One region of the Paraburkholderia sp. USG1 genome, then DNA from elsewhere that is predicted to be linked to it. Evidence: riboswitches for the same ligand, from Rfam matches in the RefSeq annotation. Region 1 holds a riboswitch; each other region holds the start of a gene.
The links. A riboswitch is a leader RNA that binds a small molecule or an ion and turns the genes downstream of it on or off. The one in region 1 is predicted to bind cobalamin.
Positions count from the first base shown of each region.

Region 1 (3,273 bases):
TGCGGTGCGTTGGCGAGATGGTCGATGCTTGCTTCGTCCGGTTCGGACTTCATTAGCCAGTAGCGCATGAATCGAATTGAACGTAATTGAACGTTAAGGGTTTGAAGACGCGGAAGAAATCGGCGTACAAAAAACAGCGCACAAAGAAAAACGGCACCGAACCGAAGTCCGATGCCGTTCTAAATAAGGTCCCCGCCTTAGCCGCTAGGCCGGCATCCTGAACCGGGGGTTCAGAATTGGTCGCAGTTAGCAACACTTCGGGTACATCAGACAGAGTGACGCGCACACCCGTGCTACAAATTTCCGCAACCGTGCACATGGCATTGGTTCAAGGAATATATGACCTTGGCGAACCAGGCAGGGAAGCTAAACCGATGAAGCTAAATCACGAAAACTACCGATTGAACTCAAACGTTTGCAGAATCTTGCACGCCTTGTGCTCACGCACTCCGTTTGAATCCGCCGCCGATCTCAGGACCGGCCGCACTATAACACTGCTATTTACTGCATGCTGTACTGCTGAATCACAGTACCCAACTGTTCGTTCATTTGATGCATTGTACGCCGGATTTCCTCAGCAGGAAATGCTTCTCCGTGTCTCACGCTCGATTGCAGCTTAAGCAGTTCCGATGCCAGCGACAGCGCGGCCATGACAGCAATGCGATCCGTACCGCGCACGTTGCTGCTATTGCGGATCTTCGACATTTCGGCGTCGACGCGTGCAACCGCTTCAAGCAGCGCGCCTTCCGTTTCCGGCGAGCAGGCGAGGCGATAGGGCACGCCGAGAATCGATACTTCGATCTGCTTGGTGGTCATGCATTTTCTCCGTGGCGGGTCGCGTCGCTCTCGGCACCGGCTGCGACTTCATGCTGAGCGGGTTCGAGCAGATCGAGCTGGTTGTCCGGCTCGCTGTGCGCGCGGGCACGCGGCAACTTTTCGAGGATCGCATTCAGGCGCACCTGGGCGTCGTCGATCTTCGCCGACAGCGCGTCGCGTTCCGCCTGCAGCGCATTGCGTTCCTCGCGCAGCATTGCAAGTTCCGTGCGTGTAGCTTCGACGTCAGCACGCGATTGGGCGAGCTGCTCTTCGAGCGCGACTCGCGCTTCATTGTGGCGCTGGCTGATCGCGATCAGCTTGCCGATATTCTGTGAAAGTGTTTCGAGTTCGGTGAGCATGTGCTGCGTCCTCTAAAGACATCGCATTTTAGCGCGGAATGTCGCAGGTTCCGACAATTGTCTCGTTTCGAGACGTAACAACATCGCTTTGTGCAGGCTTTTTATCGACCATACGATGAAAAAGTACTCGTGCGTCGGACAATAACCTGCACTTGTCAGAACAGCGCGCCCGCGTGCCCTCGTTCTTGACGGACCCCGAGGCCGCTCCTACACTGGCCGCACTCTTGGTGCCCGCATGCGCTTTTCAACGGCGCACGCAGTTAAACGGGAAGCAGGGCGCGCCATTCGCCAGAACGCGCCAACCTGCGCTGCCCCCGCAACGGTAAGCGACCGCATTCGTCATGCAAGTCGATCCTGATCGCGCGTTGGAAGTTCAACTCGCGAGTGTGCCACTGCGCGTCACGCGTGGGAAGGCGGGATCGAGATGTCGCCAGCCCGGATACCGGCCAGAGGGAGAGGCACGTCACGCGCGAAAATGTTAAATACGCTGGCGCCTCGTTACGCATCGGCCTGCGGGGAAGCGGGCCGCGCACGCTACCCACAGGATCCTCGTCCCATGCTGTCTCCCGTCGCTCGTGCGGTGTTGCTTGCCTTCGCGAGCCTGCCGATCGTTGTGCATGCGCAAGCTGCTTCTTCGTCCTCTTCTTCATCTGCCGCGGATTCATCGGCCACGGTGTTGTCCCCGGTGGTCGTTACGGCGGAGCGCGGGCCGCAAGCGCTGGCCGACACGATCCCGCAGACCGCATTGTTCGACCAGCAGGATATCGCCGACACCACCGCGACCGATTTGCCGGGCCTCCTGCAACTCGCGCCCGGCGCGCAAATCTCGCGTACAGGTGGCCCCGGTTCGACGACGAGCCTCTTCCTGCGCGGCGCGTCGTCGACGCAATCGCTGCTGCTGATCGACGGCGTGCGCGTCGATTCAGTGGGCCTGGGTTCGGCGCAACTCGCACAGATTCCGCTCGACCAGATCGATCACGTCGAGGTGGTGAACGGCAACGTGTCGGCGTTGTACGGGTCCGGTGCGATCGGCGGCGTGGTCCAGGTGTTCACGAAAGAAGGCGGCGACCATCCGCCGCGTTTCAATTTTTCGCTGGGCTACGGCAGCTATCACACGCAGACGCAGCAGGCGGGCGTGAACGGCGCATTGGATAAAGACGGCAATACGACCTTCAGCATTTCGCTCGCGAGGTCGAAGGACGACGGCTTCTCGTCGCTCAATCCGCGTGAGGCGCCCGCCGCCAATCCGAATGCGAACGGCTATCTGAACGAAAGCATCTCGGCTTCGCTGCGCCACAAGTTCAACGACAGATGGGATGCCGGCGCGAGCTACTTCCAGTCGAACGGCAACAACAGCTACGACAACGCGTACGGCGTGCCGACCGAGCTGAACAACCTGTATAGCAAAGTGCGCCAGGTCTCGGTGTTCGCCAACGGCAAGCTCACCGACTGGTGGACGACGCACTTCATCGTCTCCGAAGGCGACGACCGCAGCGTGTCGAACACCAACGGTGTCTATAACGGCCGCTTCGATACCGACAATCGCCAGTACACATGGCAGAACGATTTCGCGCTGGCCGCGCAGCAGAAGTTGCAGGTCGGCTACGAGCATCTCGATCAGAGCCTCGACTCGGATACGTTCGCGGCGCCCGACCGGCATGTGGATTCGGGCTTCGTCGGCTATACGGGGCGCTTTGGGCGCAGCCAGATTCAGGCCAACGTGCGGCGCGACCAGTATTCCGATTTCGGCGGAGCGAACAGTTACTATCTCGGCTACGGCTTCGACATCACCGGCCATTGGAAGGTGAGCGCAAGCTACTCGGATTCGTTTCGCGCGCCGAGCTTCGACGATCTGTACTATCCGCTCAGCGGCAATCCGTCGATCCAGCCGGAGCGCAGCCATTCGATCGAAGCCGCGCTGCAGTACGCGTCGAATGCGCTCGGCGTGATGCGTCTCACCGCATTCCAGACGCGCTATTCGAATCTGATCGACTACGAGCAGGTGACGCCCGGTATTTATCTAGCCGAGAATGTCGGCCATGCGAAGGTGCAGGGACTCGAGGGATCGTGGAGCGGGCATATCGGCAAGACGGACGTG
Region 1 is NZ_JAMWXW010000026.1:12,355-15,627, forward strand. Features, by position in the region: gene NE850_RS28460 (EVE domain-containing protein) at 1-68, opposite strand, end outside; RNA gene ssrS (6S RNA) at 186-367, opposite strand; gene NE850_RS28470 (cell division protein ZapA) at 502-816, opposite strand; gene NE850_RS28475 (ATPase) at 813-1,175, opposite strand; cobalamin riboswitch at 1,384-1,641, shown strand; gene NE850_RS28480 (TonB-dependent receptor domain-containing protein) at 1,732-3,273, shown strand, end outside.

Region 2 (3,273 bases), on a different contig from region 1:
GGCCGGTTGCCGCAAATACGTGACGTTCGCGAGCCGCACGCTAGGAAAACCCTCGCCCAGACGCGGAAAAACACTCGCGAGCAGCGACAGCGTGGTATCGGCGGAACTCAGCACCACGATATCGGCGGGCTGCTGATCGATGCGGATCACGCCTTGCGTATCGTCGACAAAACCGCCCGGCGTGGTGCGCAACAGATGCATGAGCGCTTACGCCTGTTGTGTTTCGACGCCCGAAGGCACGCCGAGCGCCGTGTCGAACGCACGCTGCAACGCGGCCTGATCGAGATCCTCGCCAATCAGCACGAAGCGGCTCGGGCCGCTTTCACCGGCCTGCCAGCGTCGATCGAAATAGCTGTCGAAGCGGCGGCCCACGCCCTGAATCACCAGGCGCATCGCCGCGCCCGGCAGCGCCGCGAAACCTTTGACGCGGTAGATCGTGTTCGTTTCGACGAGCCCTTGCAGCGCGGCGATCACCGCCTCGCGCGACGGTGCATTCGCGTGCACGACCACCGAATCGAATTCGTCGTGGTGGTGGTCGGCGTCCTCGGCGGAACCGTGGTGATCGTGGCGCAGGTGGATCGTATCTTCCGAAGCCGCTTCGAGGCCCAGCAACGCGTGCAGATCGAGCTGGCCCATCTGCGCGCGCACGATCTTCACTTGCGGCGGAATTTCTTCCCGGATCGAAAGTTCGACCGCGCTTTGCTGCGCGTCGTCGAGCAAATCCGTTTTGTTCAGAATCACCAGATCGGCGGCGGACAACTGATCCTCGAACAACTCGTGCAACGGCGATTCGTGATCGAGATTCGGATCGGCCTTGCGTTGCGCATCCACGGCAAGCGGATTGTCGGCGAACTGGCCGCTCGCCGCAGCCGGTCCGTCCACCACGGTGACCACGGCGTCCACGGTAAAACTGTTCTTGATCTGCGGCCAGTTGAACGCCTGCACCAGCGGCTTCGGCAACGCGAGACCCGACGTTTCGATCAGCACGTGATCGATCTGATCGCGGCGCTCGACCAGTTTCTCCATCACCGGAAAAAACTCTTCCTGCACGGTGCAGCACAAACACCCGTTTGCCAGTTCATACAACTGGCCTTCGGTTTCGACGCCGTTTTCATCGCAACCGATTCCGCAACCCTTGAGAATTTCCCCGTCGATGCCCAGCTCGCCGAACTCGTTGACGATCACCGCAATGCGCTTGCCGCCCGCATGCTGAAGAATATGCCGCAGCAGCGTGGTCTTGCCGCTGCCGAGAAAGCCTGTGACGATGGTGACGGGGATCTTGCGCATTTGAGTTTGCATCGTGAGGTCCATCCGTAGGAGTTGCACGTGCACGCCGGGCGTTTGTGTGTCTGTCCGCATGAGCCGGGTAAACGGCGCGTAAGTCCAGCGAGCCAGGACGACAACACAACACGGGGACGAACGACGGGTTGCCGCGACAACAAAAACAGAAAGCGGAAGTGAGGTCATGAACGCGCTACCGCATCCCCGCGGTGTTCGTCCTTCGTATCTGGCCGGTATCCGGGCTGGCGAAAGCGCCGCTTCCCCTTCCCGGGCGAGTGATTTCTCGCCCAGTGGTGATATGTCTACGCGGCCTTGCGCGTGGACATCGAAGCCGGCTCCGCGGCGCTAAAGAACTGACCTTAGCACCACATTTCGCTTACCGTTGCGGGGGCAGCACAGGTTGACCCGTTCCATGACAGGCGGGCACCCTGTTTCCCGTTTAACTGCATGCGCACGAGCGCGCATGCGAGCACCAAAGTGCGTGCGAGTGTAGGCCCGCAGCCCGCGGCAGTCAAGAAAACGCCGGCCGCAAGCGCTTATCGGACGGGACGCCATGTGCTATCGTATGCGCGCGTTTGGTGCCCGCACATGCATTCGCGTGTGCAGTTAAACGGGAAACAGGCCGCGCTTCATGCGCTCAACCTGTGCTGTCCCCGCAACGGTAAGCGACCTGCGGCGCAATGTTGAGTTGTCTTGCGCCGCGCATGCGTTTTTTTCGATGCCACTGTCCTGCACATTCCAGCGAATGCGGACGGGAAGGCAAAGCGCATGAGGCCGCCAGCCCGGATACCGGCCAGACGCGGAGGCGGCGAACCTCAGGGCAACATCGCGCCGCCGGCCGCCGGAATCCGCGAGGGACGGATGTGAAGGCGCTGAAGCACGACGTGGTGCGTCCGTATGCGGGTTCCCGGAGGAACCGTTGCGAGCCGCGCATTGCGCCGTGCCTGAATCCGTAGCAGTGCATGCCCCAAAAGTCCGCTCTCCGGTGCTCGTTCGCGCCTGCCCCTGATCCGCTCGTCACTACATGGCGCCCGCCATGCACGTCGCGATGACCCGCGCCTGGCTGATCGGCGCCGGTCCCGGCGACGTCGAACTCATGACGCTCAAGGCCACCCGTGCATTGGCACAAGCCGATGTAGTGCTGGTCGACGATCTGGTGAATCCCGACGTACTCCAGTTCGCGCGCGCCGACGCACGCGTCGTCCATGTCGGCAAACGCGGCGGACATCCGTCCACACCGCAGGAAGGCATCGTCGCGCAATTGCTCGAGCACGTGCGGGCCGGGCGCAGCGTCGCGCGCCTGAAAGGCGGCGATCCGTTCGTGTTCGGCCGGGGCGGCGAAGAACAGCAGGCGCTGCATGCGGCGGGCATCGAGGTGGAAGTCATCAACGGCATTACGGCGGGAATCGCGGCACCTGCGGCAATCGGCATTCCGGTCACGCATCGCGACCACGCGCAAGGCGTGGTGTTCGTCACCGGGCACGGCGCGGGCAGCGCTGAGCCGGACTGGGCCGCGCTGGCGGCCACGCGCATGACACTCGTGATCTACATGGGCATGCGGCGCCTGAGCGAAATCGTCGACGCGTTGCTCGCGGCCGGCATGAGCGCCGAAATGCCGTGCGCGGCGATCGAATCGGCGACCCGTCCCGAGCAACGCCATGTGCTCGCGCGGCTCGGTGAGTTTGCCGGGCGCGTCTCGCGTGCGGGACTCGGCTCGCCGGCGATCGTGGTAATTGGCGGTGTGGCGTCGCTCGCGTTGGCGCGCGACGCTGCGTATGCCAAGACTGCAACGTTGCCGGCGAACGGAGACGTACCATGAAAACGCTGAGCGTAGGCATTGGTTGTCGCTTGCACAGCGCGGCTGGGCAGATCGAAGCAGCGGTGCGCGCCGCGCTCGGCCCGCATTCCTTCGACGAAATCGCCACCGTGGCCTCGATCGATACCAAAGCCCACGAAGCCGGCCTGCTCGAATTCTGCGCTCGCCATGCACTG
Region 2 is NZ_JAMWXW010000032.1:95,470-98,742, reverse strand. Features, by position in the region: gene cobN (cobaltochelatase subunit CobN) at 1-201, opposite strand, end outside; gene cobW (cobalamin biosynthesis protein CobW) at 208-1,299, opposite strand; cobalamin riboswitch at 1,492-1,773, opposite strand; cobalamin riboswitch at 1,841-2,094, shown strand; gene cobA (uroporphyrinogen-III C-methyltransferase) at 2,330-3,100, shown strand; gene NE850_RS31905 (cobalamin biosynthesis protein) at 3,097-3,273, shown strand, end outside.
Region 2: linked by a shared signal. The riboswitch ahead of cobW (cobalamin biosynthesis protein CobW) and the one ahead of NE850_RS28480 (TonB-dependent receptor domain-containing protein) in region 1 are both predicted to bind cobalamin.

Region 3 (3,273 bases), on a different contig from region 1:
CGCGATCCGCGTCAACGTACCGCCGTGCCGCTCGCGCCATGCGGCCAGCGCCGCTTCGCCTTGCAGCGTGACCGCGTTGGCAACCAGTCGCCCGCCCTCGCGCAGACTTGCCCAGCACACCTCCAGCACGCCCGGCACCGTCGCGCCGCCGCCGATGAACACCGCATCCGGCACCGGCAACCCCTGCAGCGCAGCCGGCGCGCGGCCCGCGACCAGTTGCAGACCCGGCACACCCAACGCATCGCGATTGTGTTCGATGAAACGCTGACGCTCGGCGTGTCCTTCAATAGCGATCGCGCGGCAAGTCGGATGCGCGCGCATCCACTCGATGCCGATCGAGCCGCTGCCCGCGCCCACGTCCCACAGCAGTTCGCCGGGCGCCGGCGCGAGGCGCGCAAGCGTGATCGCGCGCACATCGCGTTTGGTCAGCTGGCCGTCGTGGCGAAAGGCGTCGTCGGGCAAACCGCAGGTCAGCGGCAAACGTGGCGCGCCTTCGGTGGCGCGGCAATCGAGGGCGACCAGATTCAGCGCGGCCACCTCACCCGCCGACCACTGATCCGCGCGGCCGTCGATGCGCCGCTCCAACTCGCCGCCCAGATGTTCCAGCACGCTCATGCGGGTCGCTCCGAATCCGCGTGCGTTCAGCAATTCCGCGAGCGCCGCGGGCGTGTGCCCGTCCGCGCTCAACACGAACACGCGCGCGCCGTCGTGCAGATGCGCGTTCAGCGTGGGCAACGGGCGGCCCACCAGCGACACCGTCGCGACGTCCTGCAACGGCCAGCCGAGGCGCGCGGCCGCCAGCGACAACGACGACGGCGCGGGCAGCACCCGCAACTCTCCCGCCGGCAATTGCCGCGCGAGCGTCGCGCCCACGCCGAACAGCATCGGGTCGCCGCTCGCCAGCACGCACACCGCGCCGTTGCGCTCGGCCAGCAAAGGCGCAAGATCGAACGGACGCGGCCACGCGGCACGGCGCGCGGCGAGCCGCGCGGGCAACATCGCCAGATGGCGTTCGCCACCGTACACCACCGATGCTTCCAGCAAAGCACGCCGCGCGCGCCGCCCCAAGCCGGCGAAGCCGTCGTCGCCAATGCCCACCACCGTCAGCCAGGCCGGCATGCATCCATCCTCATTCTGTGTCTTCAAATAATGCGCTGTGCCGCGCCGATCAAAGCGCCCAGCCTCGTTGTGCTGTTCGAAAAAAGGCATAATACAGCCGCCGGTGCCCTTCGGGGCCGAAGAGGGAACACAGTGCCACTGTGGCTGCCCCCGCAACTGTATGCAGCGAGTCCGCCTGCGCTTCACGCCACTGGTTCGACCGGGAAGGCCGCAGCGGACCATGACCTGCCAGCCAGGAGACCTGCCGGCGAGACTGTTCGTGCCAGCCTACATCGGGCGGGGTGTACCGATGCCGCAGCCATGCCCGCCTCACGGCATGCTCGGGCCGTCGCGCGACGCTAAACCGGTGTCCGTCTTGAATCAAGCAACGCCCTCCACCGTTTTGTCCGACGCGGCCCCAACGCCGCGGCCTTCGGCGTGTCCGGGGCTGCTGCGCATCGTCGCCGCGCGCGACGGCGGGATTTGCCGCATCAAACTGCCCGGCGGTGAGTTGAGCACGGCGCAGGCGCGGGCAATCGCCGAGGCCAGCGCACGGCATGCGGCCGGGGTGATCGAGCTGACCAATCGTGCGAATGTGCAGGTGCGCGGGGTGAAGCGTGGCGAGGAAGCGGCGTTGATCGCGGCGCTCGTCGGTGCCGGTCTCGGGCCGACGTCGATCGCAGCCGACGACGTGCGCAACGTGATGATCAGCCCTGCCGCCGGACGCGATCCGTCCGCCCTGCTCGACACCCGCCCGCTGTGCGCCGCTCTACTCGCGATGCTGCAAAGCGAAGCGCGTTTCGCGGCGCTATCGCCGAAATTCGCACTGCTGCTGGACGGCGGCGAACGGCTCGCGAGAGTAGATCATCCGCACGATCTCTGGCTGGCGGCGTCGCGAGAAGCGGACGGCGTGCGCTTCGTATTCGGCCTGGCAGGTTGTCCGCCTGCGAGTGCGAGTGCGGCTGCGTTTGCCGGCTCGCCAACGCAAAGCGAGTGCATCACGACGGCAGAGTCCCACGCAAACGGCACAGGCCCGTTAGCCGCGATACTCCCCTCGCAAGCTCCGGCTCTGGTACGCGCACTGCTGCTCACGTTCCTCGACCTCGCCGCAGCGGACGCCACACGCATGCGTCATCTGCTAACCCTGCATTCCGCCGACACCCTATTGCATCACGCTCAACAGTATGTCGATTTCCCGCTGACGCGAAACGTGTCGCCAGCCAACTGGCATCGCAGCACGCCAGCCGACGCCGGCCTGCGCCTCGGCGCTCACGCTCAACGTCAACCGGGAACCTGGCACGTAGGCGGCCAACCCGCTTCAGGCCGCCTCGACGCCGACACCCTGCACGCCCTCGCCGCGCTTTCGCAGCAGCACGGCGACGGCACGCTGCGCGTCACACCGTGGCAAAGCGTGCTGCTGCCCGATATCGCAACGCACGCCGTCCCGCCTGTGCTGTCCAGCCTGAACGCGCTCGATCTCGCCTGCGATTCCGCGCAAGCCATCACCCGTCTGATCGCGTGCGCGGGATCGAGCGGCTGCGCGAAAAGCCTCGCCGACACCAAGACCGACGCGCTGCGCCTCGCCCGACGCCTGCCGGCCGGCGTCGACGTGCATCTGAGCGGCTGCGCGCGTTCGTGCGCCGCCGCCCATTGCGCGCCGTACACGCTGCTGGCCGCGGCGCCCGGCCTCTACGACCTTTATCGACGCGATCGACACGACCGCCGGCCCGGCTTCGGCGAATGCGTCGCGCGCCAACTGACGATCGACCAGGCTGCCGACATGCTCGACCGCCTGGTCCGGAGTAACACCAATGCTTGATTACATTCGCGACGGTCAGGAGATCTATCGCCAATCTTTCGCGACGATCCGCGCGGAAGCCGACCTGTCGCGCATTCCCGCCGACCTCGAAAAACTCGCGGTGCGCGTGATCCACGCGTGCGGCATGGTCGATGTGGTCGACGATCTGCGGTTCTCCGAAGGCGCGGGCGCGGCCGGCCGCTCGGCGCTCGCGCAAGGTGCGCCGATCCTATGCGATGCCGGCATGGTCGCGCAGGGCATCACGCGTGCCCGGCTGCCGGCGAACAACGAAGTCATCTGCACGCTCGCGCATCGGGACGTGCCGTCGCTCGCGCGCGAACTCGGCAATACGCGCTCCGCGGCCGCGCTCGAATTGT
Region 3 is NZ_JAMWXW010000038.1:44,179-47,451, forward strand. Features, by position in the region: gene cbiE (precorrin-6y C5,15-methyltransferase (decarboxylating) subunit CbiE) at 1-1,119, opposite strand, end outside; cobalamin riboswitch at 1,204-1,383, shown strand; gene cobG (precorrin-3B synthase) at 1,436-2,917, shown strand; gene NE850_RS34465 (precorrin-8X methylmutase) at 2,910-3,273, shown strand, end outside.
Region 3: linked by a shared signal. The riboswitch ahead of cobG (precorrin-3B synthase) and the one ahead of NE850_RS28480 (TonB-dependent receptor domain-containing protein) in region 1 are both predicted to bind cobalamin.